One region of the Kosakonia sacchari SP1 genome, then DNA from elsewhere that is predicted to be linked to it. Evidence: predicted binding sites of a transcription regulator. Region 1 holds the regulator's gene; each other region holds the start of a gene.
The links. The regulator LexA, encoded in region 1, represses DNA repair genes until DNA is damaged. The targets are predictions, from matches to a motif close to TNCTGTATGTACATACAGNA.
Positions count from the first base shown of each region.

Region 2: the regulator LexA is predicted to act here: its motif matches at 3,532-3,551, upstream of dinB (DNA polymerase IV).
Region 3: the regulator LexA is predicted to act here: its motif matches at 5,343-5,362, upstream of mutH (DNA mismatch repair endonuclease MutH).
Region 4: the regulator LexA is predicted to act here: its motif matches at 2,794-2,813, upstream of umuD (translesion error-prone DNA polymerase V autoproteolytic subunit).

Region 1 covers NZ_CP007215.2:4,552,266-4,559,500, forward strand. The annotation lists gene zur (zinc uptake transcriptional repressor Zur) at 1-54, shown strand, start outside; gene C813_RS44485 (CsbD family protein) at 326-535, opposite strand; gene dinF (MATE family efflux transporter DinF) at 714-2,045, opposite strand; gene lexA (transcriptional repressor LexA) at 2,127-2,744, opposite strand; gene C813_RS44500 (diacylglycerol kinase) at 2,853-3,221, opposite strand; gene plsB (glycerol-3-phosphate 1-O-acyltransferase PlsB) at 3,352-5,775, shown strand; gene ubiA (4-hydroxybenzoate octaprenyltransferase) at 5,816-6,691, opposite strand; gene ubiC (chorismate lyase) at 6,705-7,202, opposite strand.
Region 2 covers NZ_CP007215.2:3,841,035-3,848,269, reverse strand. The annotation lists gene fadE (acyl-CoA dehydrogenase FadE) at 1-791, opposite strand, end outside; gene lpcA (D-sedoheptulose 7-phosphate isomerase) at 1,028-1,609, shown strand; gene C813_RS41250 (class II glutamine amidotransferase) at 1,745-2,512, shown strand; gene dpaA (peptidoglycan meso-diaminopimelic acid protein amidase) at 2,483-3,220, opposite strand; gene dinB (DNA polymerase IV) at 3,570-4,625, shown strand; gene pepD (cytosol nonspecific dipeptidase) at 5,022-6,479, opposite strand; gene gpt (xanthine phosphoribosyltransferase) at 6,741-7,199, shown strand.
Region 3 covers NZ_CP007215.2:898,119-905,353, forward strand. The annotation lists gene aas (bifunctional acyl-ACP--phospholipid O-acyltransferase/long-chain-fatty-acid--ACP ligase) at 1-914, shown strand, start outside; gene lplT (lysophospholipid transporter LplT) at 907-2,100, shown strand; gene C813_RS27255 (NADP(H)-dependent aldo-keto reductase) at 2,104-3,144, opposite strand; gene ygdR (lipoprotein YgdR) at 3,274-3,492, opposite strand; gene C813_RS27265 (TerC family protein) at 3,639-4,352, opposite strand; gene mutH (DNA mismatch repair endonuclease MutH) at 4,418-5,113, opposite strand; gene rppH (RNA pyrophosphohydrolase) at 5,795-6,325, shown strand; gene ptsP (phosphoenolpyruvate--protein phosphotransferase) at 6,338-7,235, shown strand, end outside.
Region 4 covers NZ_CP007215.2:2,647,892-2,655,126, forward strand. The annotation lists gene C813_RS35450 (RHS repeat domain-containing protein) at 1-1,105, opposite strand, end outside; gene C813_RS35455 (hypothetical protein) at 1,225-1,494, opposite strand; gene C813_RS35460 (hypothetical protein) at 1,558-2,460, opposite strand; gene umuD (translesion error-prone DNA polymerase V autoproteolytic subunit) at 2,830-3,264, shown strand; gene umuC (translesion error-prone DNA polymerase V subunit UmuC) at 3,248-4,510, shown strand; gene fabV (enoyl-ACP reductase FabV) at 4,593-5,786, opposite strand; gene C813_RS35480 (MaoC family dehydratase) at 5,786-6,226, opposite strand; gene C813_RS35485 (acetyl-CoA C-acetyltransferase) at 6,752-7,235, shown strand, end outside.

The DNA.
Region 1 (7,235 bases):
CACGATCATTGCCAGCATGACCATAGCGTCCCGCTAAAGAAAAAATCGCGATAATAGTCTCTCGTCTTTTTTCGGCTATTTATTACCTACGCCACAACTTGCCAGGTTTCGCTTTTTAACGACGGCGAGCAAGCACATACTGCGACAGCCCTAAGTCAGGCAAGCTTAAACAGAGGGATGCGATTAGAACGCAAAATCTGGAAGCTTGTAAGCCAAATGAATGCGGTTCGAGCTCATAGATGTGGAATCTGGGGGGTGGTACATCCTTGTACCTTCGGGCAGGGTAGCCTTTCAGAGGGTTAACACATTTGAGGGGATGTGTTGGCTACCAACGGTAATCATTACGCGTTTCCCAGTCCGTCACTTCTTTTTCCGCCTGATCTTTCGCGTAACCGTAACGTTCCTGGATTTTACCCACCAACTGATCACGTTTACCTTCAATGATCGTCATATCGTCATCGGTGAGCTTGCCCCATTTCTCTTTTACAGTACCTTTAAACTGTTTCCAGTTACCGCCGACTTCGTCTTTATTCATCATGGACTCCTTATCGTTCGGTTTAAAATGACGTTCTCGCCGTGCTGAACGTACTGATTATTGTAGTCAGGGATTCGGCATTATGAATTTTATTCGGAATCTTTAACCATCCAATAAGATAAAAGCAGCGTAAACGAGGCGAGAAAAATCGTACACAACGACGAGAAATAAAGCGGGATCAACAATCTGTAGCAGCAAACCAACTGTTGTTACGCCAGTGGCGACGCCATATCAGCGCCAGCGTCAGCCCACGCAGAGCAAGGAACACAGCGAGCGACAGCCACAAACCGTGATTACCCAAGACAGGCACGGTGAGTAGCGTAACGGCAAACCCTGCCGCCGCCAGCGCCATGCTGTTACGCATTTCGGCCGCGCGCGTCGCACCGACAAACATACCGTCCAGCAGATAACACCACACTCCCACTAACGGTAAGATGACCTGCCAAATCAGATAATGCCCGGCAAGCTGTTGCAGCGCGGGTAGCGACGTTAACAACGCGATAATTTGCTGACCCGCCAGTGCATAGACAACAGCAAAGAACAGCGCTACCAGACCGGCCTGCCGGCAAGCAGCCCGCCAGATATGCATCAATTGGCTGCTGTCTCTGGCACCGTAAGCCTGCCCGGAGTGGGCTTCAACCGCATACGCGAAACCATCCAGCGCATAGGCGGTAAAGGTCAAAAACATCATCAGCACCGCGTTTGCCGCCACCGTCTCATCCCCGAGTCGGGCGCCAAACACCGTTATCGAACCAAAGCAGAGTTGCAGCAGCAGCGAACGCAGCATGATATCGCGGTTCAGCGCCAGCAAACGCCGCACGCCGCCGCGCCATGCATTTTTCAGTGTCAGTAATGGAATGCCGCGCATCACCAGTACGTGTCGCACCATCCATAAGCCAATGGCGAAGGTGGCATATTCCGCGATGACCGTGGCAAGTGCTGCACCTTGCACATTCATATGCAGCCCCATGACCAACCACAGATCGAGCACGATATTGAGCAGGTTCCCCACCACCAACAATATCACGGGTGCGCGCGCATACTGCACGCCGAGCAACCAACCGAGCAATACCAGATTGCCCAGCGAAGCGGGTGCGCTCAACCAGCGGATATCCAGGAACCGTCGAGCCTGTTCCAGCACCGCCTCGCTGCCGCCGGTGATATGCAGCGCCAGATCGATAAGTGGCGTGCGCAGCAGAGTAATTAACACACCGGCTCCAAGCGCCAGCAGCAAAGGCTGGACTAACGCCCGCGCCAGCGCGGGCGCATTCTTCGCGCCGAACGCCTGAGCTGTTAGCCCGGTGGTGCTCATGCGCAAAAAAAGCAGCAGCATAAAGAGGAAACTGGTCGCCGTTGCGCCAATCGCTACGCCGCCCAGGTAAACCGGGCTGTCCAGATGCCCCACTACCGCCGTATCCACCAGCCCCAGCAACGGGACGGTGATATTCGAGAAGATCATCGGCAGCGCAAGCCGCCAGAGCGCTTTGTCGGATGCGGTTAGCAGAGGCATGGTATGAATGTGAACATTAGTGAGGGAAAAGTAGAGATCGCTGCGGAACCTGAATCAGCCCCGCAGCAGAGCGAATGTGCGTTACAGCCACGCGCCATTACGAATGACACCGACCGCTAACCCTTCGATGGTGAAGTTTTGATCGCGCAGATCGACGACGATCGGCGAAAACTCGCTGTTTTCAGGCAACAGTTCGACCGTGTTACCCTGTTTTTTCAGACGTTTGACCGTCACTTCGTCTTCAATACGCGCAACAACAACCTGGCCGTTACGTACATCCTGCGTTTTGTGCACCGCCAGCAGATCGCCATCCATAATGCCAATGTCACGCATCGACATGCCGCTAACGCGCAGAAGGAAATCTGCGTGAGGTTTAAAGAGGCTCGGATCGACCTGGTAATGGCCTTCGATATGCTGCTGCGCCAGCAGCGGCTCACCCGCAGCGACGCGACCAATCAGCGGCAAACCAATATCGTCCTCTTCTTCTTCAAGCAACAGGCGAAGACCGCGTGATGCGCCAGATACGATTTCGATAACCCCTTTGCGCGCCAGCGCTTTGAGGTGTTCTTCCGCCGCATTTGGGGAACGGAACCCCAATTGCTGTGCGATTTCCGCACGCGTTGGTGGCATACCGGTTTGAGTGATGCGATCGCGAATAAGATCGAACACCTCTTGCTGCCTGGCCGTTAATGCTTTCATCCCGCCCCCTGGGTGTATATACAGTTATGCTGTGAGTATATACAGCTAAAGGCGATTTTGGAACCAAATTTAAGCAAAAAACCATGGCGTTATCGAATTCTGGAAGCGTTATCCAAAATGTGACCAGAGTAATGCGATCCAGGTAAACATTGCCAGCAGGATGGACATCAGCACCGCCGCCGACCCCATATCCTTCGCCCGCCCGGAAAGTTCATGGAATTCCGAACCAATACGGTCTACTACGGCTTCGATGGCACTGTTCAGAATTTCGACAATCATTACCAGCGTCACAGAACCAATCAGCAGTACGCGCGTCATGGTGTCAATATCGAGCCAGCAAGCGATTATAATTGCCAGGATAACCGCAACGGATTCCTGACGAAATGCCGCTTCATTAATCCAGGCGGCGCGAACGCCTTTCCAGGAATATCCAGCGGCTTTAATGATCCGGGTGAAACCGGTAGTATTATTAGCCATTTAAAAGAACCTTTTTATTAAATTGGCGTCAATGTCTCAGCAAGCGCGCAGCGGTACAACAGAAATTATGTGCGCTTTCTGATATTCTTGCGGCGCAATGGCACTATTAACCAGAGGCTTTACATCCTTTATGTCCGGCTGGCCACGAATTTACTACAAATTACTGAATTTACCATTAAGCGTGCTGGTAAAAAGTAAATCGATCCCCGCAGAACCTGCACAGGAACTGGGTCTCGATACATCACGCCCCATCATGTACGTGCTGCCTTATAACTCAAAGGCTGACTTACTGACTTTACGCGCGCAATGTCTGGCGCATGAGCTGCCCGATCCCCTGGAACCGCTGGAAATCGACGGCGCGTTGCTGCCGCGTTTCGTGTTTATCCACGGCGGCCCGCGCGTGTTCACCTATTACGCGCCGAAAGAAGAGTCGATCAAGCTGTTCCACGACTACCTGGATTTACACCGCAGCCATCCCGATTTGGATGTGCAAATGGTGCCAGTATCGGTGATGTTTGGCCGTTCGCCCGGGCGCGAAAAAGGCGAAATTAACCCGCCGCTGCGCATGCTGAACGGCATCCAGAAATTTTTTGCTGTTTCCTGGCTTGGCCGCGACAGCTTTGTGCGTTTCTCACCACCGGTTTCGCTGCGCCGTATGGCGACCGAGCACGGCACCGATAAAATTATCGCGCAGAAACTGGCGCGCGTGGCGCGTATGCACTTTGCCCGCCAGCGTCTGGCCGCAGTAGGCCCGCGCCTGCCGGCGCGTCAGGATTTATTTAACAAATTGCTCTCTTCAAAGGCGATTGCCCGCGCCGTTGAAGATGAAGCGCGCAGCAAAAAGATCTCCCATGATAAGGCGCAGCAAAACGCCATCGCGCTGATGGAAGAGATTGCCGCGAACTTCTCCTACGAGATGATCCGCCTGACTGACCGCATTCTGGGTTTTACCTGGAACCGTCTCTACCAGGGCATTAACGTGCATAATGCCGAGCGCGTACGTCAGCTGGCGCACGACGGCCACGAAATTGTCTATGTGCCCTGCCATCGCAGCCATATGGACTACCTGTTACTCTCCTATGTGCTCTATCACCAGGGGCTGGTGCCGCCGCATATCGCTGCTGGTATCAACCTGAATTTCTGGCCTGCCGGGCCGATTTTCCGCCGGCTGGGCGCTTTCTTTATTCGCCGGACATTTAAAGGCAACAAGCTTTATTCCACCGTGTTCCGTGAATATCTGGGTGAGCTGTTCAGCCGCGGTTATTCGGTGGAGTACTTCGTTGAGGGTGGACGTTCGCGCACCGGGCGTTTGCTGGATCCGAAAACCGGTACGCTGTCGATGACCATCCAGGCGATGCTACGCGGCGGTACGCGCCCCATCACGCTGGTACCGATTTACATCGGGTATGAACACGTGATGGAAGTGGGTACTTACGCCAAAGAGCTGCGTGGCGCGACGAAAGAGAAAGAGAGCTTGTTGCAGATGGTGCGTGGCTTAAGCAAGCTGCGTAACCTCGGTCAGGGTTATGTGAACTTCGGCGAACCGATCCCGCTGATGAACTACCTGAATCATCATGTTCCGGAGTGGCGCGAAGCCATCGATCCGATTGAATCCATCCGCCCGGCGTGGTTAACGCCAACGGTGAACACCATTGCCGCTGACCTGATGGTGCGCATCAACAACGCCGGTGCGGCTAACGCCATGAACCTGTGTTGTACCGCGCTGCTGGCCTCCCGCCAGCGTTCACTGACGCGCGAGCAACTGACCGAGCAGTTAAGCTGTTATCTTGAGCTGATGCGCAACGTGCCTTATTCGCCAGATTCGACCACGCCTTCGGCCAGCGCCAGCGAGCTTATCGATCACGCGCTGCAGATGAACAAGTTCGAAGTCGAGAAAGACACCATCGGCGATATCATCATTCTGCCGCGTGAGCAGGCGGTGTTGATGACGTACTACCGCAACAACATTGCGCATATGCTGATGCTGCCGTCGCTGCTGGCAGCCATTGTTACTCAGCACCGCGCGATCTCCCGTAGCGAGATCCTGCGCTACGTCGAGTTACTCTACCCGATGCTGAAAGCCGAGCTGTTCCTGCGCTGGGAAAAAGCGGAGCTGGCACAAGTGCTGGAGAACCTGACGCAAGAGCTACTGCGCCAGGGCTTGTTGACGGTGAAAGACGATCGTCTGAGCATCAATCCGGCGCACTCCCGCACCTTGCAACTGCTGGCAGCAGGCGCGCGCGAAACCTTACAGCGTTACGCCATTACTTTCTGGCTACTGAGCGCCAATCCGGCGATGAACCGCAGCACGCTGGAAAAAGAGAGCCGCACGCTGGCGCAGCGCTTGTCGGTACTGCACGGCATCAACGCGCCGGAGTTCTTCGATAAAGCGGTATTCAGTACGCTGGTGCTGACGCTGCGCGATGAAGGTTATATCAGCGATACCGGCGATGCGGATCCGGCACGTACCTTAAACGTGTACCAGATGCTGGCGGACTTGATAACGTCGGATGTGCGTCTGACGATTGAGAGCGCGACGCAAGCGGAAGCGTGAGGGTAAATTTTCCCCTCTCTTCACGGAGAGGGGAAAAAACTCAAGGCAAATGCAGATAACTTAACGCCAGCCCTAAAAACAGCACCAGCCCAACATAGTTATTGTTCATAAACGCTTTAAAACAGGCATCGCGGTCGCGACCAGCAATCAATGTTTGCTGGTAAACAAACAGCGCACCGGCAATCAGCACCGTCCCGTAATACGTCCAGCCCAGCCCATTCAGCCAGCCAATAGACGCCATCAGCACCAGCACAGCCACCTGCAAAATCCCGATAATCAGCTTGTCGAAACGACCAAACAAGATAGCCGTCGACTTAATACCAATCTTCACATCGTCATCACGGTCAACCATCGCATACTGCGTATCGTACGCGACTGCCCACAGGATATTGGCGAGAAACATGATCCAGCAGCTCAGCGGCACAGACTCACTCACGGCGGCAAACGCCATTGGAATCGACCAGCCGAACGCTGCGCCGAGCACCACCTGCGGCAGGTGCGTATAACGCTTCATAAACGGGTAAACCCACGCCAGCGCCAGCGCCGCGACGGAGAGCAAAATGGTCATCACATTCAGCGTCAGCACCAGCGCGAAGGCCAGCAGCACCAGCACCACAAACAGCACCCGCGCTTCATTTTCCGTTACCGCGCCGCTTGGCAACGGGCGATTCGCCGTGCGTTTAACATGACCATCAAATTTACGATCCGCATAGTCATTGACCACGCAACCGGCAGCGCGCATCAGCCAGACGCCCGCGACAAAAACCAGCAAAATCCACAGCGGCGGCACGCCCGGCGTCGCCACCCACAGCGCCCACAGCGTTGGCCACAGCAGCAGTAAAGCGCCAATTGGTTTGTCCGTACGCATAAGCCTGTGAAAGGCCAACAGCTTATTCTGCGTGAGACTCCACTCCATTTTCTTTTTCCTCTTAGTACAGCGGCGATGCAGGCAAAAACAGTTCGGTCAGCATCAGCGGTTTTCCGCCCAGACGCAGACGGGAACGGCGTCCCCAGAGCTGCTCATGACGACCAATTTCAATAAAGTCACGCGTAAGCGTAGATGAGGTAAAGAGATATCGCCCAAGCGGCGTTTTACCCAGGGTTTGCAGCGCCAGTTCCGGGCCGCTCAGTGTAGATTCCGGCACCACGGTGCGTCCGGCGAGCCAGGGTTCCCCGTCGGCGCAGAGAATAATTTCCCGCAACCAGTAACGATCCTCCTTCGGCAGACTGTCGCGTTCTTCGGCGATCTCATCCACCGTCACAAAGCCTTCCCGAATCAGCGTAACGCTGACCGTCTTGCCTTGTTGCTCAAAACGTTTGGTCATCGAATCTTCCAGCAACAGCCACTCGAGCAGTTGCGGTTCAAGCGCGGGAATTGCGTCTACGTAGCGCAGCGCTCGCAGTTGCGTAAGCGCAGGGTGTGACATGCCTTACTCTCCGGTACATAACGTAGCGTTATT
Region 2 (7,235 bases), 710 kb from region 1:
TGCCAGTCCCCCATGCAGACGATGCCGGTGTCCGGAATGGCACCTGCATCGGAGCCCGCTTCCGGGCTGGTCAGCGCGAAGCAGGGGATTTCCACCCCACGCGCCAGGCGTGGCAGGTAGTGATCTTTTTGTTCCTGGGTGCCGTAGTGTTGCAGCAGTTCGCCAGGGCCTAAAGAGTTTGGTACGCCGACGGTGATCGCCAGAATACCGGAGACACCCGCGAGTTTTTGCAGCACGCGGGATTGGGCATAAGCCGAGAATTCCAGCCCGCCGTACTCTTTTTTGATGATCATCGCAAAGAAGCGGTGCTCTTTTAAGAACGCCCACAGTTCCGGCGGCAGATCGGCCATTTCATGGGTGATCTGGAAGTCATTCGCCATGCGACAGGCTTCTTCCACCGGGCCGTCGAGGAACGCCTGCTCTTCGGCAGTCAGACGCGGCTGCGGATAGTTGTGCAGTTTTTTCCAGTCCGGGTTACCGCGAAACAGATCGCCTTCCCACCAGGTTGTCCCGGCGTCGATGGCCTCTTTTTCGGTACGCGACATCGGCGGCATCACTTTACGGAAACCACGGAAGGCTGGTGCGGAAATCAACGCTTTACGCATCGGCGGCAGGTTAAACGGCACCAGAATAATCGCGAGCGGCACCAGCAGCCAGATAGACCACAGGCCCGCAACGCCCAGCGCGGCGGTCCACGCCAGCAGGATCACGCTGCTGAGCAGCAGGTTAACGCGGTGGTAAAACAGCGCGCCGAGCAGAACAACCGTTGCGATAATGCTCAAAATCATCATAAAGAAAAGCTCCCTTGCTTGTAGGAGGTCTGACCACTTGTGATGTATTGGTTGTAGTGGATGTGATTTCTTTTAGCAATGTGTTTACAAAATAATTACAACCTGGTTCACATTGTTGAGGGCTTTTTACGCACGGAAAATGAAAACGACGGGGCGCTACGGCTTTAACTTCTCGCCTGGAATAGTATCCGGTACACTGCGCAGTGTTATTTACATTTATGCTGAAGGATATCCTCATGTACCAGGATCTTATTCGTAACGAACTGAACGAAGCGGCCGAAACGCTGGCGAACTTCTTGAAAGATGATGCCAATATTCACGCTATTCAGCGCGCGGCGGTATTGCTGGCCGACAGCTTTAAAGCCGGCGGCAAAGTGTTGTCCTGTGGTAACGGCGGCTCGCATTGTGATGCGATGCATTTCGCAGAAGAGTTAACCGGGCGCTACCGTGAAAACCGTCCGGGTTACCCGGCGATTGCCATCTCTGACGTGAGCCATCTCTCCTGCGTCAGCAACGACTTCGGTTACGACTATGTTTTCTCCCGTTATGTGGAAGCCGTTGGCCGCGAAGGCGACGTGCTGCTGGGGATCTCCACTTCCGGTAACTCCGGCAACGTGATCAAAGCGGTTGCGGCAGCGCGTGAGAAGGGGATGAAAGTGATCACCCTGACCGGTAAAGACGGCGGCAAGATGGCGGGCAGCGCAGACGTTGAAATTCGCGTGCCGCATTTTGGTTATGCTGACCGTATTCAGGAAATTCACATTAAGGTGATTCATATCCTGATTCAGTTGATTGAAAAAGAGATGGTTAAGGCTTAAGGAAGGCTTTTTGCCTTTTTGACTCCGGCAGTGCGCGAAATTCTGTTTAGGTACAGTTAATCGACGCACTGTCCGTATGCCAACTGGCTGCACCAATTACGCCTTCTCTGATAAGGGCGCTGTGTGGGGGTGTGTATGTGCGAACTGCTCGGTATGAGCGCAAATGTGCCAACCGATATCTGCTTTAGTTTTACCGGTCTCGTCCAGCGTGGCGGCGGAACCGGGCCGCATAAAGATGGCTGGGGCATTACCTTTTACGAGGGCAAGGGCTGTCGCACGTTCAAAGATCCGCAACCGAGTTTTAATTCCCCTATTGCGAAATTAGTGCAGGACTACCCGATTAAATCCCGTTCAGTGATTGCCCATATTCGCCAGGCGAACCGTGGCGAAGTGGCGCTGGAAAATACCCATCCGTTTACCCGCGAACTATGGGGGCGCAACTGGACCTATGCGCACAACGGGCAGCTTACGGGTTATAAATCGCTGGAGACCGGTAATTTCCGCCCGATTGGCGAAACCGATAGCGAAAAAGGTTTTTGCTGGTTGCTGCACAAGCTGACCGAACGCTACCCGCGCACACCGGGCAATATGGCGGCGGTGTTTAAATACATTGCGGCATTGGCCACGGAGCTGCGCGAGAAGGGCGTTTTTAATATGCTGCTGTCGGACGGGCGTTATGTGATGGCGTTTTGTTCGACCAATCTGTTCTGGATCACCCGTCGTGCGCCGTTTGGCGTGGCGAAGTTGCTGGATCAGGATGTGGAAATTGATTTTCAGCGGGAAACCACACCAAATGATGTGGTTACCGTGATTGCCACCCAGCCGTTAACCGGCAATGAAACCTGGCAAAAGATTATGCCAGGTGAGTGGGCATTATTTTGCCTGGGGGAGCGTGTAGTTTGACGCCAGCTGCGGCTGAACAGCGGTGTTCAGCGGCTTGCTAACCACATAGCGACCATCCACGACCGAGACAACCGGCGGCTGGTGGGTGGTGGCGAAGTAGTCATAACCCGGCTTCAATTGCTTCCAGAAATCCGCATAGGTTGAGTATTTATGGCGCTGCATATTGGCGTCGGTCATGCGGAACGGATAGATACTTACCTGCACGTTCGGCTGCCCGAAGATCAGCGCGGCGGTAACAAACTGGAAGATCTCATCAATACCGGAATCCGTCATCGCGTAGCAGCCAATAGATACGCAAGCGCCGTGGATCATCAGGTATTTGCCTTCATAGCCGTGGGCGCGATCGTAGTTATTCGGAAACCCAATATTAATGGCTTTATAGAAGCGGCTATCCGGCTTCAACTGGCTGCGCTGCACGGAGTAGAAACCCTCCGGGCTTTTAAAATCACCCTGGCGCTGCTTGGGGCCCAACCCGCCGGAGTAATTACAAATCTTGTAGCTGTCGAGCAACTGATATTGCTCGCCCATCTTGACGTAAAGATCAAGGGTGCGCTCTTCTTTGAAGATCTGGATATAAACCGGCGACCCCATCAACTGCTGCTTATATTCTTTGCTGACCGGCGTTACTGAACCGTTGCTGCTCACCAGGCCAGCAAAAGAGACGCACGGAAGCAGAAGCATCGCAATAAATAATGCGATTTTGCGCATACTACTTGTTTCCTTGATAAAGCTAATACCACATTGCCAGGACGGCAAAAGAAGCCCAAAATTCAGACTATTCTGTTTTGGAGCGCCCACATTAGCATTACGGCATTTTTTCGCAAGCCCCAATCTACATCGTCTTTCACGCTGCCTTTTCATTGGCTTCGCTTTTGTCTCGCGCAAAGAAGATTGAGGATTACGTATCAAACGCTTGGCCGAAAGCTGGCGACTATTATGCGAGTAAAAAGCCTGAATTGCCGCTTATATTCCCCTCTTTTCGCCGAATTTACATGCTGGCTTCTCAATTGCTGTAAATGTGCTGTATGCTTATCCAGTGTTCTGTGAGGGCGTACGCATGCGCAAAATCATACATGTTGATATGGACTGCTTTTTCGCGGCGGTAGAGATGCGCGATAACCCAGCCCTGCGCGATATTCCCATCGCTATCGGCGGTAGCCGGGTACAACGCGGCGTGATCAGCACGGCGAACTATCCGGCGCGCAAGTTTGGCGTACGCAGCGCGATGCCAACAGCGATGGCGCTTAAACTTTGTCCGCACCTTACGTTGTTGTCCGGCCGTTTTGACGCTTATAAAGAAGCATCTAACCAGATCCGCGATATCTTCTCCCGCTACACCTCGCTTATTGAACCGCTCTCGCTGGATGAAGCCTACCTTGATGTTACCGATAGCCCGCACTGCCACGGTTCGGCGACGCTGATGGCGCAGGAAATTCGCCAGACCATTTTTAATGAAACGCAACTGACTGCGTCGGCGGGCGTTGCGCCGGTGAAGTTTCTCGCCAAAATTGCCTCCGATCTCAACAAACCCAACGGGCAATATGTGATTACTCCTGCTGATGTCCCGGCGTTTCTGCGCACGTTACCGCTCGGCAAAATCCCCGGTGTGGGGAAGGTGTCAGCGGCAAAGCTGGAAACGCTCGGGCTGCGGACCTGTGAAGATGTGCAAAAGAGCGACCTGGCCATGTTGCTTAAACGCTTTGGTAAATTTGGCCGTATTTTATGGGAGCGCAGCCAGGGCATTGACGAGCGGGAAATTAACAGCGAACGGCTGCGTAAATCCGTGGGCGTGGAGCGGACGCTGGCGGAAGATATTCACAGCTGGGAAGAGTGCGAAGCGATTATTGAACATTTGTACCCTGAGCTTGAGCGGCGGTTAGCAAAAGTGAAACCGGATCTGTTAATTGCTCGCCAGGGAGTAAAACTGAAATTTAATGATTTCCAGCTTACGACTCAGGAGCATGTCTGGCCGCGCTTAAATAAAGAGGATTTACTGGCGACGGCGCAAAAAACCTGGAATGACCGCCGTAGCGGGCGCGGTGTCCGGCTGGTCGGGTTGCATGTCACGCTGCTCGATCCGCAACTGGAACGGCAACTGGTGTTGGGGCTATAAAATTACGCTACGGATCTATTACACGCTTCTTTGTTGTCCCCGACATTTATTCCACGTTACTGCAAAAGCATTTCTCCAGGCTCTGATATTTCTCATATAGCCCCGGATTTCGTCTGCCGATCTCTTTTATTTGCTCACATATTAAAGGAGATACGGACAATTCTCTTTGCCATCTCGCTTCAGAAAATCTTTCTAATAAACGGCTGGCAACCTTACTGATTGCTCATCATCTGGAACAAATAAAGGACGCTGACGCGCGAGGCTGAAATCGGAACGTCGATTGTTTCACCAGCAGATTGAACGGGGAGAAACCCGCTGCGCGCGTTTAAAGGGATGGCATTTAAGGCAGTGTAAAGTTGAGGAAAATGTCCGCGCCGGGCGGCGCGGACAACAGGCTTATTTCGCCGGAATGGCTTTCAGCAGCTCGGTCAGCAGGGTCCAGTAATGGCCTACGCTTTCGATATGCACTTGCTCATCCGGTGAGTGCGGGCCGGTAATGGTCGGCCCAATCGATACCATGTCCATGTCCGGGTACGGTTTTTTGAACAGACCGCACTCCAGACCCGCGTGGATCACCTGAATGTTCGGGGTTTTATTGAACAGACGCTGATAAGTTTCGCGTACCAGCGCCATCACCGGTGAACGCGCGTCCGGCTGCCAGCCAGGGTAGCCGCCTTTCGGCGCGGTTTTCGCGCCTGCCAGCGCACCCAGTGATTCCAGCATACTCACCACATAATCTTTCCCGCTATCTACCAGCGAGCGGATCAGGCAGATGATCTCGGCGTTGTCGTCTTGCAGCGTTACCACGCCCACGTTCAGCGAGGTTTCTACCACGCCTTTGGCGACGTCAGAGTTGCGAATAACCCCGTTCGGCGTCGCGTTCAGCAGGCGCACAAACATATCGCGCGAGGCGGTGGTCAGCGCCGCTTTATCGCTGCTTGCGCTGTCCAGCAGTACCACCAGATTCTTCTCTTTGGCTTCCAGCTCGTTTTTCAGGATTGCCTGATATTCGCTGGCCAGCGTTTTCAGCTGCGCGGCTTTGTCTGCCGGAATGGCGAAAACAGCAATTGCTTCGCGTGGAATCGCGTTACGCAACGTACCGCCAGTGAAATCCAGCAGGCGCAGATCCAGCTCCGCCGCGTGGCCGGCCAGGAAGCGCGCCAGCAGTTTGTTGGCGTTACCTAAACCGACATGAATTTCGGCACCAGAGTGGCCGCCTTTCAGCCCTTTCAGCGTCAACTTAAAGGTTTCATACCCGCCCGGTACGGCTTCGCGGGTGAGTGGCAGGGTGGTGATAAAATCGATACCGCCTGCGCACCCCATGTAGATTTCACCCTCTTCTTCAGAGTCGGTGTTGATCAGGATATCCGCTTGTAACCAGTTAGGTTGCAGACCAAACGCGCCATCCATGCCCGCTTCTTCGGTCATGGTCAGCAGCACTTCCAGCGGACCGTGTTCAACGCTGTCATCTGCCAGCACCGCCAGCGCGGAAGCCATGCCGATGCCGTTATCCGCGCCGAGCGTGGTGCCGCGCGCTTTAACCCATTCCCCGTCGACATACGGGCGAATCGGATCGGTAGTGAAATCGTGTACTGTGTCGTTATTTTTCTGCGGCACCATATCAAGGTGTGCTTGCAGAACTACCGGCTTGCGGTTTTCCATGCCCGCGGTGGCTGGTTTACGGATCAGAATGTTGCCAACCTGGTCGCGCTCCGCATGCAACCCCTTTTCTTTCGCCCAGCCCATAATGTGTTCGGCGAGTTGTTCTTCATGGTAGGACGGGTGCGGAATAGAACAAATTTTGGCAAAAATATCCCACAGCGGCTGTGGCGATAGGTGAGACAGTTCAGACACGATGAGTCTCCTTACGAAGAGCCTGCGCAACATACCTTGCAGGTCACAGGGTTAAATAAACGAACATCGCAAGCGATTAGCTTGCGAGATGGCGTTGAGAATACCACTTTATTGCCGCGCTGCGAGCACCAGTGCGCGGAAAAAGCGCCGGTAATGCCGGGTAATACTGGTTTTTAGCGCTTCAGATCTCTATAATCTCGCGCAACCTATTTCCCCCTCGAATAATTTTTAAGCCGTAAAACACAGGCTGGGACACTTCACATGAGCGAAAAATACGTCGTCACCTGGGACATGTTGCAGATTCACGCACGCAAACTGGCCGCCCGATTGATGCCTTCAGAACAATGGAAAGGCATTATTGCCGTAAGCCGTGGTGGTCTGGTGCCAGGCGCACTGCTGGCGCGTGAGCTGGGCATTCGTCATGTTGATACCGTATGTATCTCCAGCTACGACCACGACAACCAACGTGAGCTGACCGTGCTGAAACGCGCAGAAGGTGACGGTGAAGGTTTTATCGTGATCGACGATCTGGTGGACACCGGCGGTACCGCTGTCGCGATTCGTGAAATGTATCCCAAAGCGCATTTCGTCACTATTTTCGCCAAACCGGCAGGTCGCCCGCTGGTGGACGATTACGTGATTGATATCCCGCAGGACACCTGGATTGAGCAGCCGTGGGATATGGGCGTGGTATTTGTGCCGCCAATCAGCGGCCGTTAATTTTGCTTTGAAACATTTGCTCACGCCCGGTTTTGC
Region 3 (7,235 bases), 1.2 Mb from region 1:
TCCACTCGTTTGGCTTAACGGTGGGGTTATTCACGCCGTTATTCACTGGTGCGGAGGTGTTCCTTTATCCGAGCCCGTTGCACTACCGCATTGTTCCTGAACTGGTGTATGACCGTAACTGCACCGTGCTGTTTGGCACCTCGACGTTCCTTGGTAACTATGCACGTTTCGCCAACCCGTATGATTTCTTCCGCTTACGTTACGTGGTTGCCGGTGCTGAAAAATTGCAGGACAGTACCCGCCAGTTGTGGCAGGACAAATTTGGTCTGCGCATCCTTGAAGGTTATGGCGTGACCGAATGTGCGCCAGTGGTTTCCATTAACGTGCCGATGGCGGCAAAACCCGGTACTGTCGGGCGGATCTTACCGGGGATGGATGCGCGGTTAATGGCTGTTCCTGGAATTGAAGACGGCGGTCGCCTGCAATTGAAAGGGCCCAACGTGATGACCGGCTATCTGCGGGTGGAAAACCCTGGCGTGCTGGAAGCGCCAGCTGCGGAAAATATTAATGGCGACATGGAAACGGGCTGGTATGACACCGGCGATATCGTGCGTTTTGATGAGCAGGGCTTTGTGCAGATTCAGGGGCGGGCGAAGCGTTTTGCCAAAATCGCCGGGGAGATGATCTCGCTGGAGATTGTCGAACAACTGGCGCTGGCTGTTTCGCCGGAGAAACTGCATGCCACGGTGGTCAAGAGCGATGCCAGCAAAGGCGAGGCGCTGGTGATGTTCACCACCGACAGCGAGTTGACTCGCGATAAGCTGCAACAGCAGGCGCGAGCGCAAGGTGTGCCGGAGCTTGCCGTACCGCGCGATATCCGCTTCCTGAAACAGCTGCCCGTGCTGGGCAGCGGCAAGCCTGATTTTGTGACCTTGAAAAGCATGGTTGAAGAGGCGGAATCGACAGATGCATGAGTCAGTAAGCACTAACTCCTCGCTGTGGTCGCGCGGGATGATGGCGGTGATTGCCGCGCAGTTTCTCTCCGCGTTTGGCGACAACGCGCTGCTTTTCGCCACGCTGGCGCTGCTGAAAGCGGAGTTTTATCCCGACTGGAGCCAGCCGATTTTGCAGATGGTGTTTGTGGGCGCTTACATTCTTTTCGCACCCTTTGTCGGGCAGGTCGCCGACAGCTTCGCCAAAGGCCGGGTGATGATGTTCGCCAACGGCCTGAAACTGATTGGCGCGGCGAGTATTTGCGTCGGCATCAATCCGTTTGTCGGTTATCTGTTAGTCGGCATTGGCGCGGCCGCCTATTCCCCGGCGAAGTACGGCATCCTCGGTGAAATCACCACCGGCGATAAGCTGGTGAAAGCGAACGGTTTGATGGAGTCGTCGACCATTGCCGCCATTTTACTTGGCTCGATGGCCGGCGGTGTGCTGGCCGACTGGCATGTGCTGGCAGCGCTTGCTGTTTGTGCGCTGGTGTATGCCGGAGCGGTGGTCGCCAATCTGCTGATCCCGAAGCTGCCTGCTGCGCGTCCGGGGCAATCCTGGCGCTTTACACCGATGACATCCAGCTTCTTTAACGCCTGTAAAAGCCTGTGGCGCAACGGTGAAACGCGCTTCTCGCTGGTCGGGACTAGTCTGTTCTGGGGCGCGGGCGTGACGCTGCGTTTCCTGCTGGTGCTGTGGGTGCCAGTGGCGCTTGGGATCACCGATAACGCGACGCCAACGTATCTTAACGCGATGGTCGCCGTCGGGATTGTGGCTGGTGCCGGTCTGGCGGCGAAGCTGGTTACACTGAAAACCGTGGCGCGTTGTATGCCTGCCGGCATTCTTATTGGCGTGGCGGTGGTGCTGTTCTCCTTGCAGCACGCATTACTGCCAGCGTACGGCGTGCTGATGTTGATCGGCATGTTGGGCGGTTTCTTTGTAGTGCCGCTGAATGCTTTGTTGCAAGCCATTGGTAAAGAGTCGGTTGGCGCGGGCAATGCGATTGCGGTGCAGAACCTCGGTGAAAACATGGCTATGTTGCTGATGCTGGGCCTGTACTCGCTGGCGGTGAAAGCGGGCGTACCGGTAATTGGTACTGGCGTTGGCTTTGGCGTGATTTTCGCGCTGGCAATTGCGGCGCTGTGGATCTGGCAGCGCCGCCGTTAACCGTTACGGTGCCGGGTAGGTGTAAACCTGATGCACCGCTTCGATCTCAGCCAGCACGTCTGCGCTGAGATCGAGATGCAAACTTTCCACGTTGGTTTTCAGTTGCTCCATCGTCGTCGCGCCCAGCAGGGTACTGGCGACGAAGGGCTGACGCCGCACGAAAGCCAGTGCCATTTGCGCCGGATCCAGATTGTGGCGCTTCGCGATATCCACATACGCCGCGACCGCTTTTTGCGCCTGCTCACCGCTGTAACGCGTAAAGCGGCTAAACAGCGTGTTGCGTGCGCCAGCGGGTTTCGCACCGTTGATATATTTGCCGGTTAGCGTACCAAACGCCAGGCAAGAATAAGCCAGCAACTCGACACCTTCATACTGACTCACTTCCGCCAGACCCACTTCAAAGCTGCGGTTTAACAGGCTGTACGGGTTCTGAATTGTCACGATGCGCGGTAGCTCATGCTTCTCGGCCAGTTGCAGATAACGCATTACGCCAAATGCCGTTTCGTTTGAAACGCCGATATAGCGGATTTTCCCGGCGCGCTGGCACTCGGTCAGGGCCTCCAGTGTTTCCAGCAACGTCACGACCGGTGCGCTATCAACCCAGCTGTAACCCAGCTTGCCAAAGCAGTTGGTCGGGCGCTGCGGCCAGTGTACCTGGTAGAGATCGAGATAATCGGTTTGCAGGCGCTTTAAGCTGTCATCGAGCGCGACGCGAATGTTTTTGCGATCCAGCGCCTGATTCGGGCGAATACCGCTGTCGTTGTTGCGGCTTGGGCCACTGACTTTGGAGGCGATAACCAGTTTTTCCCGGTTGCCGCGTTTCGCCAGCCAGTTGCCGACATAGGTTTCCGTCAAACCCTGCGTTTCCGGACGTGGCGGAACAGGGTACATCTCTGCAACGTCAATCAGGTTGATGCCCTGGCTGACGGCGTAATCGAGCTGTGCATGGGCGTCGGCTTCGCTGTTTTGTTCACCAAACGTCATAGTGCCCAGCCCCAGGGTGCTTATTTCAAGCGAACTGTGGGGGATACGGTGATACTGCATAGCCGGCTTCCTTAAAAGTACAACGTCAGTTGACCTGACAAAGGAATATAAACATGGCAGAGGGGAGGAAAAAGGGAAAGAGAAAAATCAAATAAAGGCCAGCAGGTGACTGACCTTTATAGCAATTTCTTAGCGTTCAATAATCTGGGATACGTCATCGCGGTTAATCTGCATCTTATTACCCTGCTGATCGCGGTAGCTGACCAGCCCGGTATCATCGTCAATTTCCGGTTTACCGTCCGTCAGGATCATCCTGCCGTCTTTTGTCGCCATCACGTAATCACTGCTGCATCCGGAAACGGCGAAAGCTAACCCCACTGCGGAAATAATCACTGCCCATTTCTTCATCGTTCTGATCCTCTGGTGGCATGCATCTGACAACAAGTTTAGTAATAACTTGCTGTCTGGAGACGAAAAAGCAGGATAATCTGAAAAAAGTGGTTAAAGGCAGATCAAAGCTAAAAAACGCTTCCCCGGTTGAGGAAGCGTTTTGTTTACAGCGGATTCTTCTTATTTCGCATCAGGTTGAGCGTTTCAACCGCGATGGAGAAGAACATGGCGAAGTAGATGTAACCTTTCGGTACATGGATGGAGACGCTTTCCAGAATCAGCGTAAAGCCGACGAGGATCAAAAACGACAGCGCCAGCATTTTGACCGACGGATGGCGGTCAACAAACTCGCCAATCGGACGCGCGGCAAACATCATCACGCCAACGGCGATAACTACGGCCGCCATCATAATGAACAGATGATCGGACAGCCCCACCGCCGTGATCACCGAGTCGAGACTGAAAATAATGTCCAGCAGCATAATCTGCACAATCGCGCCAAAGAACGAATGCACATTGGTCTTCAACCCTTCCTCTTCCCCTTCGATCGATTCGTGGATCTCTTTACTCGCTTTCCAGATAAGGAACAGCCCACCGAGGAACAAGATCAAATCGCGGGCGGAAACGCTGTGATCAAACACGCTGAACAGCGGGTGTGTCAGCCTTGTCACCCAGGCGATAGATGCCAGCAGTAACAGCCGCATGATCATCGCCGCAGCCAGACCTAACCGACGAGCGTGATTACGCTGCGCGGTAGGCAGCTTCGCAACCACCAGAGAGAGGAAAATAATATTGTCGATCCCTAAAACGATCTCCAGCAGCGTCAGCGTACCGAGCGCGAGCCAGGCGTTGGGATCGGTTACCCATGCAAATAACATCTCTATAAAGTCCTGCCAAAAAAAGAAGCGCTAATTATAAGCACCGCTGTGGCTTAGGCAAAAATTTAATGCGGTGAGAGCAAAAAGTGGCGCGCCAGCAGTGCACCAGTGAAGTTCTTTTTCAGGTAAAAGCCGCGCGGCAAGGTAAGTATGGTTTCGCCATGTTCGCCGATGGCTTCGGTCAGCGCTTTACTGTTGGCCGCCTTTGGCCTCAGTTGCAATACTTCGCCGTGACGGGCGGTAATGCGGGTAACCTGGCCTAACACAATCAAGTCCATCAACTCTTCCCAGTCGAGCCGTAACTGCTGCTCTTCTTCTGCATTTGGGCTCCAGAGCAGCGGTGATCCGACGCGACGATCCGCTATCGGGATCTCACGTGAACCTTCAATTGGGATCCATAAGACGCGCTTGAGCTTATGTCTTACATGGCTGGTTTCCCACACGACGCCACTGTTGCCGGTAAGGGGAGCCACGCAAACAAACGTGGTCTCCAGCGGGCGTCCCAGGTTATCGACCGGAATGGTTTTTAGCTCAACGCCCAGCGCGGCAAAATCCTGTTCGGGTTTACTGCCTGCGCTGGCACCGAGCCACAGTTCCAGCAGAACACCTGTCCAGCCTTTATCACGCTTTAAATCGCGCGGAACGGGCAAGCCTGAAAGCGCGGCCAGTTCGCCGAGCGTGTAGCCCGCCAGGCGCTGCGCCTGGGCCAGCAATTGCGCTTCTGATTCAGGCGGTGAAGTGAAAGGAGCCAACGCGAACATGTTAAAAACCTTTTGTCTAAAAAGTAACCGCTAGTTTTGCACCGTAGCCAGGCAGTGTACCTTTTTCTGCATGGTGTGAGCAGTTATATGATTTATAAGGTGATTTTGAGATGGTTTTCGTGAGTTGCGCAACGACGTGTTGGGTTTTCCAAATCTGGTCACTGACAATAAACAGGATCTTACACCATGTTATCCACAGAAAAGTGGGATAACTGGGGAAAAGTGTCACTACTGTTTCGATTTACAGCCTTGACGTGCGATGAAAATCGAAATTCTGCACAAAATGTGCCTAACTTATTGGCATAATCTGTGGATAAATTCGGCTCTGTTCGATCTTTCATCAGCGGCAGGATCCTTAAGGTGATGATCATCACATTATGGGGCTATTATCAGTTGAAAAGCTATTTAACTGCATGAATTACTGTATTTTATTTCTTTTTCGTAGAACGTGTCTATTCAGACTGTTCCGGGTTTTCCCTGGGTAATTCCATACTTTTTCACAACTCTATCCACAGAAAAGGTGAATAAAAACCGCCGTCAGCATTGCTTTCTGTTTATAACTTTGATGATTACTGTGAGTTATTCAAATGTTATTCGTTCGTATCCCTGTCATAGAGTGGTTTACCGTTTTCCGGGAGTGTGAAACAATCGCTTTATTCAGACTTTTTTTGAGGTAGTCCGGTGATTGATGACGATGGCTACCGCCCAAATGTTGGAATCGTAATCTGTAATCGACAAGGTCAGGTCATGTGGGCCAGACGCTTTGGACAGCACTCATGGCAGTTTCCCCAGGGGGGAATTAACCCTGGCGAGTCTCCGGAACAAGCAATGTACCGGGAACTGTTCGAGGAAGTGGGCTTAAGTCGTAAAGATGTTCGTATCCTTGCTTCTACGCGTAACTGGTTGCGTTACAAGTTACCGAAACGTTTGGTGCGTTGGGACACAAAGCCGGTTTGTATCGGCCAGAAACAAAAATGGTTTCTTTTGCAGTTGATAGGTAACGACAGTGAGATCAACATGCAGACCAGTAGTACGCCCGAGTTTGATGGCTGGCGTTGGGTGAGCTACTGGTATCCTGTTCGCCAGGTAGTGTCGTTTAAACGCGATGTCTACCGGCGGGTGATGAAAGAGTTTGCAAGCGCGGTGATGTCGCTTCAGGAAACGCCTCCGAAGCCGCAAAGTGCGCCTGCCTGGCGACGTAAACGAGGTTAAGCCACCCATATTATGCTCACCCGACTGCGAGAAATAGTTGAGAAAGTCGCCAGCGCGCCACGCCTTAACGAAGCGCTGGAAATATTGGTTACCGACGTTTGTCTGGCGATGGAAACCGAAGTGTGCTCGGTCTATCTCGCAGATCACGACCGGCGTTGTTATTACCTGATGGCGACGCGCGGTTTAAAAAAGCCGCGTGGTCGCACCGTCACGCTCGCATTCGATCAAGGGATAGTCGGTCTGGTAGGCAGGCTGGCGGAACCCATCAACCTGGCGGATGCGCAAAAACACCCCAGTTTTAAATATATCCCCGCTGTTAAAGAAGAGCGCTTTCGCGCTTTTCTTGGCGTACCTATTATTCAGCGCCGTCAATTGCTTGGTGTGCTGGTGGTACAACAGCGCGAGCTACGCCAGTACGATGAAAGCGAAGAGTCCTTTCTGGTTACACTTGCCACCCAGATGGCGGCCATTCTCTCCCAGTCACAATTAAACGCGCTGTTTGGTCAGTATCGGCAGACACGAATTCGCGCCTTACCGGCAGCGCCGGGTGTCGCTATCGCTGAAGGTTGGGTCGATGAAACACTGCCGTTAATGGAGCAGGTTTATCCGGCCTCGACCCTTGATACCTCGCTTGAGCGCGAAAGGCTCACGGCCGCTCTGGAAGAAGCTGCCAATGAATTTCGCCGCTACAGCAAACGTTTCGCCGCCGGAGCGCAAAAAGAGACGGCGGCAATTTTCGATCTCTATTCGCACCTGCTTTCCGACGCACGCCTGCGCCGTGAGCTGTTTGAAGAAGTCGACAGGGGCGTGGTGGCCGAATGGGCGGTAAAAACCGTTATTGAAAGTTTTGCTGAACAGTTCGCAGCGCTTAGCGATGGCTACCTGAAAGAACGCTCAGGCGATTTGCGCA
Region 4 (7,235 bases), 1.9 Mb from region 1:
CGTAGCTGTAGGTATTTTCAGGTACGACTTTCTGATTGCGCCAGAAACGGGTCTCTTCCGCATCGTTGCTGATGCTAAGCACATTGCCCACTGGATCATATTCATAACGTAGATCCTGCAACACTTTCGCACCGGAAACATGACCCTCCGGGCGCGCCGTTTTTATCCCGACCAGGCGCTGCGTCTCCGGTTCATAAAGGTATGTCGTCACCACGCCATTACCGTGCTCCTCACGCAACTTCTGACCCGCCGCAGAGTACGTCAGGGACTTCACGATAATTTGTTCTGTGCCACCTTTCACTGTCAGCCAACTGCCGGACATCATTCCAGCCACATCGTACGCCATACGTTGCTGATGACCCGCTGCGTCGGTGGTCGACAAAATTGCCCCGGTGGCATCGGAGGTTGTCAGAGTGATATAGGTTTTCGCCTCCAGCACGTCGTTCCATGCGGAAGCATCCTGACCTTGCCAGTTGACCTCCGTGTTCGGGTCGTCCGCATCTTTCAGCAGATGGCGGGTGACACAGAGAAGCACGCCCGTCAGAGCAACGCTGTCGCGCTGTATAAGACCTGCGGTGTCGTAATAGCTAACAACCAGTCCGGCAAGGTTCTGCGCCTTCTCCGCATCGCTGTTACCGGCATAGACAAAGCGCTCTGCAATGCGGCCAGCTTCACCGTTGACCTGCTCGGTGATACTTATCGGGCGGCCCGGCAACGAAGCGTCCTCGTACTGCCAGGTTCGGGTCACGGCCTGATTTCTGTTTTCTGTACCATCGTCAGCGGTGTCAATATTGCTGATTGTCATAAACGATCGACCCGCAGCATCGTTCAGCGCCACGGACGTTCCGTTGTCAACACCCTGTGTACGCAGAACGTTTCCGGTCAGGCCAGTCAGATAGCTGAAGTTTGCAAGGCCAGTGTCGTATAGGCGCGGATCTGCGCTCTGCAGTAAAAAACCACGAGCGTTGTACTGGTGGTGGGTGGTGCGCTCACTGGTGGTGTCCGGCGAGTCGGGATGACGATGATACGAGACTTCGCGGACGATCAGGCCACGGTTGTCGAGAACCGTGACCATCGGGGTTTTGCTGAATAAAGATGTGCTCATAGGAATCTCCTGGGAATAGTGTGCAGCCCGTCAGGCTACACAGAAAATCATAGGAGACTTGCACTGGAGTGGGTACTTTCAGGGCTGGCTACAAGGCAAACAGCTAATCCCTAAAACCGTTACGGTTTCCAGTGACACTCCAGGCCGCAAACCGTCTGGATGAAGCTGCACAGGGCTTGCGCGCCTTCAGCAATAGTCGGAAAGGTGGCCGAATGGTATATACCCTCGCCATCTGCGCCGAACAGATGCTGATATTCTGGCTTAACATCGATGGAAGTGAATCGCCTTAACGTCTCGCGATTGCAACGAATGCGGTAGCCATTTTTAAAGCGTTGTAACATATGTACACCGGTAGTGGTATTACCGGTGCTTCTGGCAATATTTAACATCTAAGCATCTCCTCAATACGCGAAAAATAGTAACCCCCACATGACTGAACTTATGATGCTGTGCTATTTCCCTGCATTTTTTGGCAGCAAATAATCCGGTGTTGTGCGCCGGGTTATTAAGCCAGTGGTTTTAAAATGATATTGATAAGGGCCATCAATATAGAACGGCAACTCAATGATAGCCTTGTGGCTACTGCGTACATCCAGATAAGCAAACATCTGGTAAATGGTCAGATCAGGGCAGAAAGCACGATTGTCATCACTGCATATCGTACCGTCATAGCGACTGATTCCATCGTCGTCATATTTCGCCGCGATTTCACCGCCTTCTACAGGCAGCGTTAATTGACCCTCTGAAACGTAATACATAATTTTCGGGTCGCTAATCACGCCCGCTTTTTCCTTCTGCATCACCAGAATCGTCGCCTTTGCTTGTTTATAGGGGGGCGATAGTTTTGCGACATCCTCAGACTCCAGCGTATATAGATACGTTTTTTCGCCCCGCATTTCGTCGCTATCTTCTGATACTTTCCATTTACCCGGCATCGCTGTCTCAAGGTAGGCATTTGCGACAACATAGTAGGCATTAACCCTGCTATCCGTTTCCTTTATATCTACGCCAGGCTGCATAACGTTTTCAAAAGCAGCCAGCAATGGCGCGGTTTTTAATTTGACGACAGGTTCCGAGGTACTGGCATCCAGTTTCTTGAGCTCAGGGAGATATTTAGCCCGATATGTATCACGATAAATTGATACGCACTTAGCGTCCTTGGCTACCGCCATTTCATAGTTTTCTAATGCCGTTTTCGTCAGGATCATAAGCTGCTGACCATCGCGAATTTCAACACTCTCCACATCCATCGCTGCCGGGCATTTATTTGCCGCGGTTTTAGGTACTGCGTTCGCGCTAAAGCTCGCGCAGGCCGCAAGCAGCATGGCCGATGCGTAGGTTATTTTTTTGATCATGATTCATTCCTGTGTGTATTTATTATCTGTTTGGATTGCGCCTGTATCCCGCATCGCCAGGCGTTCACGTTAAAATGTTTGCGGCGCTAATTACGCGCAGGACCCGATGATTCGGCTCCGCTCACAAACCGACACGCAGTGGCTCGCGGCAAGAGAACGCTTCAATGCGCTTGCATCAGGCATAAATGAGATTTTCCCTACGGAGAACAGTCTATTTTCCCCCGCTTTCAGGTACCAGCTTTTGGCGAGACTTTTTAGCTAAATTCTTTGCTACTTCAAACATTTCCTAAATGTGACCCGCTGCGCCTCTTGATCAGTGACTGAATTTAGCAATACTGTATATAAATACAGTTAACCGAGTTCATCATCATGCAGTTCATCCCATCGACCGAGAGTGATCACCTCATTCCCCTTCCGCTCTTTGCTGAGCGCGTTCCCTGTGGGTTCCCAAGCCCGGCGCAAGATTATGTCGAAGAGCGGCTTGATTTAAACAAACTGGTGGTTAAACACCCCAGCGCGACTTACTTTGTCAGGGTCAGCGGAGACTCGATGATCGGTGCAGGGATTAGCGATGGTGATTTGCTGGTGGTCGATCGCTCATTAACCGCCGGACATGGTGACATTGTTGTTGCGGCGGTTGCCGGGGAATTCACGGTGAAGGAGTTGCGGACCCGCCCTGTTCTTCAACTCATCCCGCATAATGTTCATTATGCGCCGATTGTTTTCCATGCTGAGGAAGAGTTACAGATCTTCGGCGTCGTGACATTTACATTGAAATCAAACCGACATGTTCGCGCTTGTTGATGTGAATAACTTCTACGCCTCCTGTGAGACGCTGTTTCGTCCGGATCTTCAGGGGAAACCTGTCGTTGTCGTGTCCAACAACGATGGGTGCATTATTTCGCGATCGTGTGAGGCGAAGAATCTCGGTATAGACATGGCTGCGCCTTACTTCAAGATCAAAGATGAGCTTCATCGTCAGAACGTTACGGTATTTAGCTCAAATTATGCGCTGTATGCCGACCTCAGCAATCGGGTTATGTCGACGCTGTCTGAAATCACCCCCGCCGTTGAGCTTTATTCGATTGATGAAGCTTTTATCGATCTGTCTGGCGTTTCAAACTGTATTTCACTTGAGGCATTCGGCCACCAAATTCGTGATCAGCTCCTGAAAAATACCGGTCTGACAACCGGCGTTGGCATTGCACCAACGAAAACCCTCGCCAAGGTGGCCAATTATGCTGCCAAAAGGTGGGTCAGCTACGGCGGCGTTGTGGATATTTCCTCCCGAGAAAGGCAGCGCAAGCTCCTGTTTCGTGTGCCGATACAGGAGGTCTGGGGCGTGGGACGTCGCATCAGTAAAAAGCTGGCGTTAATGGGCATTGAAAACGCGTTGCAACTTGCCGACAGCTCAACCTGGGTTATCCGTAAACACTTTAATGTTGTGCTGGAACGTACCGTGCGGGAACTGCGCGGTGAATCATGCCTGGCGTTTGATGAATTTATTCCGACTAAGCAGCAAATTATTTGTAGCCGCTCTTTTGGCAAGCGAATCACGCAGTATTCAGATATGCATCAGGCAATATGCGCCTATGCTGAACGCGCGGCGGAGAAGTTACGCGCTGAACATCAATTCTGCCAATTCATCAGCGTTTTTATTCGTACCAGCCCGCATGCGGATAATCGCATTTACTACGGAAACAAGGCATCCGTGACATTGATGACGCCAACCAATGATACGCGCGACATTATTCGTGCTGCGACAAGCTCGCTGGATCAGATATGGCGGGAGGGGCATCGCTATATGAAGGCTGGTGTGATGCTTGCAGATTTTTTCAGCAGCGGCGTTGCCCAACTCAATCTATTCGATGAAAACCGCCCCTATGCGAACAGTGCGCTGCTGATGGAAACCATTGATCGTTTAAATACCTCGGGAAGAGGAAGCGTCTGGTTTGCAGGACAGGGAATTGAAAAAAACTGGGCGATGAAACGCGAAATGCTTTCCCCCGCCTATACCACACGCTATTCCGATCTGCCTGTCGTGAAATAAAGACCGTACAGAAACTGTAACGACCTCGATTTGCATCAACAAATGCGCCGACAGTCGGGCGCATTTGTCATATCAGGCATGCTTATGCGTGGCTGTACTCTTTTACCAGCTGGCGCAGATCCAGCTCAGAGGAGTAATCCACGTCCGGCATTGAAAAGCCATTCAATGCATAAAACTCGGTGAGATACCCGGCGAAGTCACCAACGGTTTTAAAGTTCTCGGTGGTGACCCGTTTTCTTAGCAACTCCACAGCTTGCTGAACATCCGGGCGCAGCTCGAAATCATCAAGGCGGATCCGCCGCTCGTCATCCGTGATGACGTTGCCCATTGGCGGGTAAAGGTGGTTCAACATCAGCCTGTGCATCTGCTCAATGCAGGTTTCATGCAACCGCTTCTGCTTCATTACCTTGTACAGCAACGTAATATATAACGGAAACATAGGGATAAAGGCGCTGGCTTTGGTCACCAGCGCTTTACACACCACCGCATAGGCATGACCATTAACGCGCTGGAGCTGTGCGTCAAGATGATCGGCTGTTGCGTGCAGATGGGCTTTCGCCGCGCCTAACGCGCCCTCTTTATAGAGCGGCCACGTTGATTTCGGGCCAGTATAAGAGTACGCCACCGTTTTGAATCCCTCGGCCAGCACACCAGCCGCCGACAACATATCAATCCAGCGTTGCCAGTCTTCCCCGCCCATGACTTTTACCGTATCGGCAAGTTGTTGTTCGGTCACCAGTTCCAGCGTCTGGTTCACCATCTTGCGGGTTTCCAGGTCAAAACCCGGGCCGGAAAAAGCTTGCCCGCGCACGCCAAGCGTTGAGGTGTAACGCGTACCATCCGGGCAAATACGCACGCCAGAGGCAACCGAATAGACAAGCAGATCAATGCTGCCGCCAAACTCCTGCTTAATGTACGCAATCACCTCGTTGCGCGTCGTATCGGAAAAAGCATCCGCGATAAAATTTTTCGCGATAAGCCCTTTCTCATGCGCCCGGCGACGAAAAAAAATATTGTTATACCATCCGGCGCTGCCCATACCTTTTTCACCCGGACTTTTTTCAAATGAAACGCCAATCGTATCGGCACCGCCACCAAAGGCTACCGCTATGCGTGAGGCCAGCCCATATCCGGAAGAGGCACCAATCACCAACACCTTGCGCGGACCATAGATTTCCCCATGCGATTCAACATAGTTAATTTGTTTATCAATGCCCTGGCGTAAACCTTCAGGATGGCAGTTTTTAGCCACATTGCCTTGAATAATAAGCTCCATCAGTTCACCTCCTCAGCCAGCGCTTTTTCCAGCGGCGGCAAAACGACGGCTTCACCGACAATAACCTTATCCCCATGCTGATTGGTGCACGTGGTTTTGAGCCGCACCCGGTTTTTTTCACAATTAATCGCGATAACTTCCGCCGTCGCCGTAATCGTATCGCCAATAAATGTTGGCTTAATAAACTTGAGGTCTTGTCCGAGATAAATAGAACCGTTACCGGGTAATTTATTGGCAATGACCGCAGAGATAAGCCCACTCACCAAAATACCATGCACCACGCGTTGCCCGAATATACTTTCCCGCCCTGCACTCTCATCCAGATGAACAGGATTGGTATCGCCAGATGCCAATGCAAAATCTGCGACGTCATTATCCGTCAATGTTTTTTTAAACTCTGCACACTGACCAATATGCAAATTGTGGATTGTATTAACCATAAAGCACACGTCCTTTTAAATATATTTTGAAAGCGTTTAACGGAAGCAATTAGAGAAACAACTAATTGCATCCATATACACCTGCTTTTCCCAATTCCGTCAACCCCCATCGAGTTCTCATTAGCTATAAGAGTAACTTTATATTTCTCTTTTCAGATACAGCGCATTGGCAAATCAATTCTTAAATTAGTTTTTTTTACTTAAGACAAAATCGCAACGCGGAGCCAACCTCATGGCAACTAACAGATAAAAATCCTCTTTATCAACAAGATAAATCCAACACCACAAAGAAAGATCTACACGCAATCCTTATTAAAAGCCAAGAAAAAGATCATTATCGACGGAGCAATGACGAATAAAAAAACAAACAGACAAATTCAGAAAATAAGGTTAATTACGAAAAAATAAGAAGCGATGTAATTCTAAAGCCATCTTTAACAACTTTTAAGTATTGATGCATATCAATACCGCAGAAAGTTCTCTGCGCATTAATAGTTGAATCATTTAAATCAAAAGGTAATACAAATGAAGGACACGGATATTGTCGTTCTTGATTGTGCAAGAACTGCTATCGGCGTACTTAATGGTTCTTTGGCAGAAATTAGCGCACCTCAATTAGGCGCTGCGGTGATTAAAGCGCTTCTGGAAAAAACGAGGATTGCGGTAAAAGAGATCGATGAAGTTATTATCGGCCAGGTCCTTGCCGCAGGCAGCGGGCAAAACCCGGCGCGCCAGACATTAATTCAGGCAGGTATTCCAACCGATGTTCCGGCGCTGACGATTAATAAAGTATGTGGTTCGGGGTTAAAAGCGCTGCAACTGGCATGGCAGGCGCTGAAATGTGGTGATGCCGAATTAATTATTGCCGGAGGGCAAGAAAGTATGAGCCAGGCACCGCATGTTTTACCCCATTCACGCAGCGGCATGAAAATGGGTAACTGGCCAATGCTGGACAGCATGGTGAAGGATGGCCTGTGGGATGCTTTTCATGATTATCACATGGGCATCA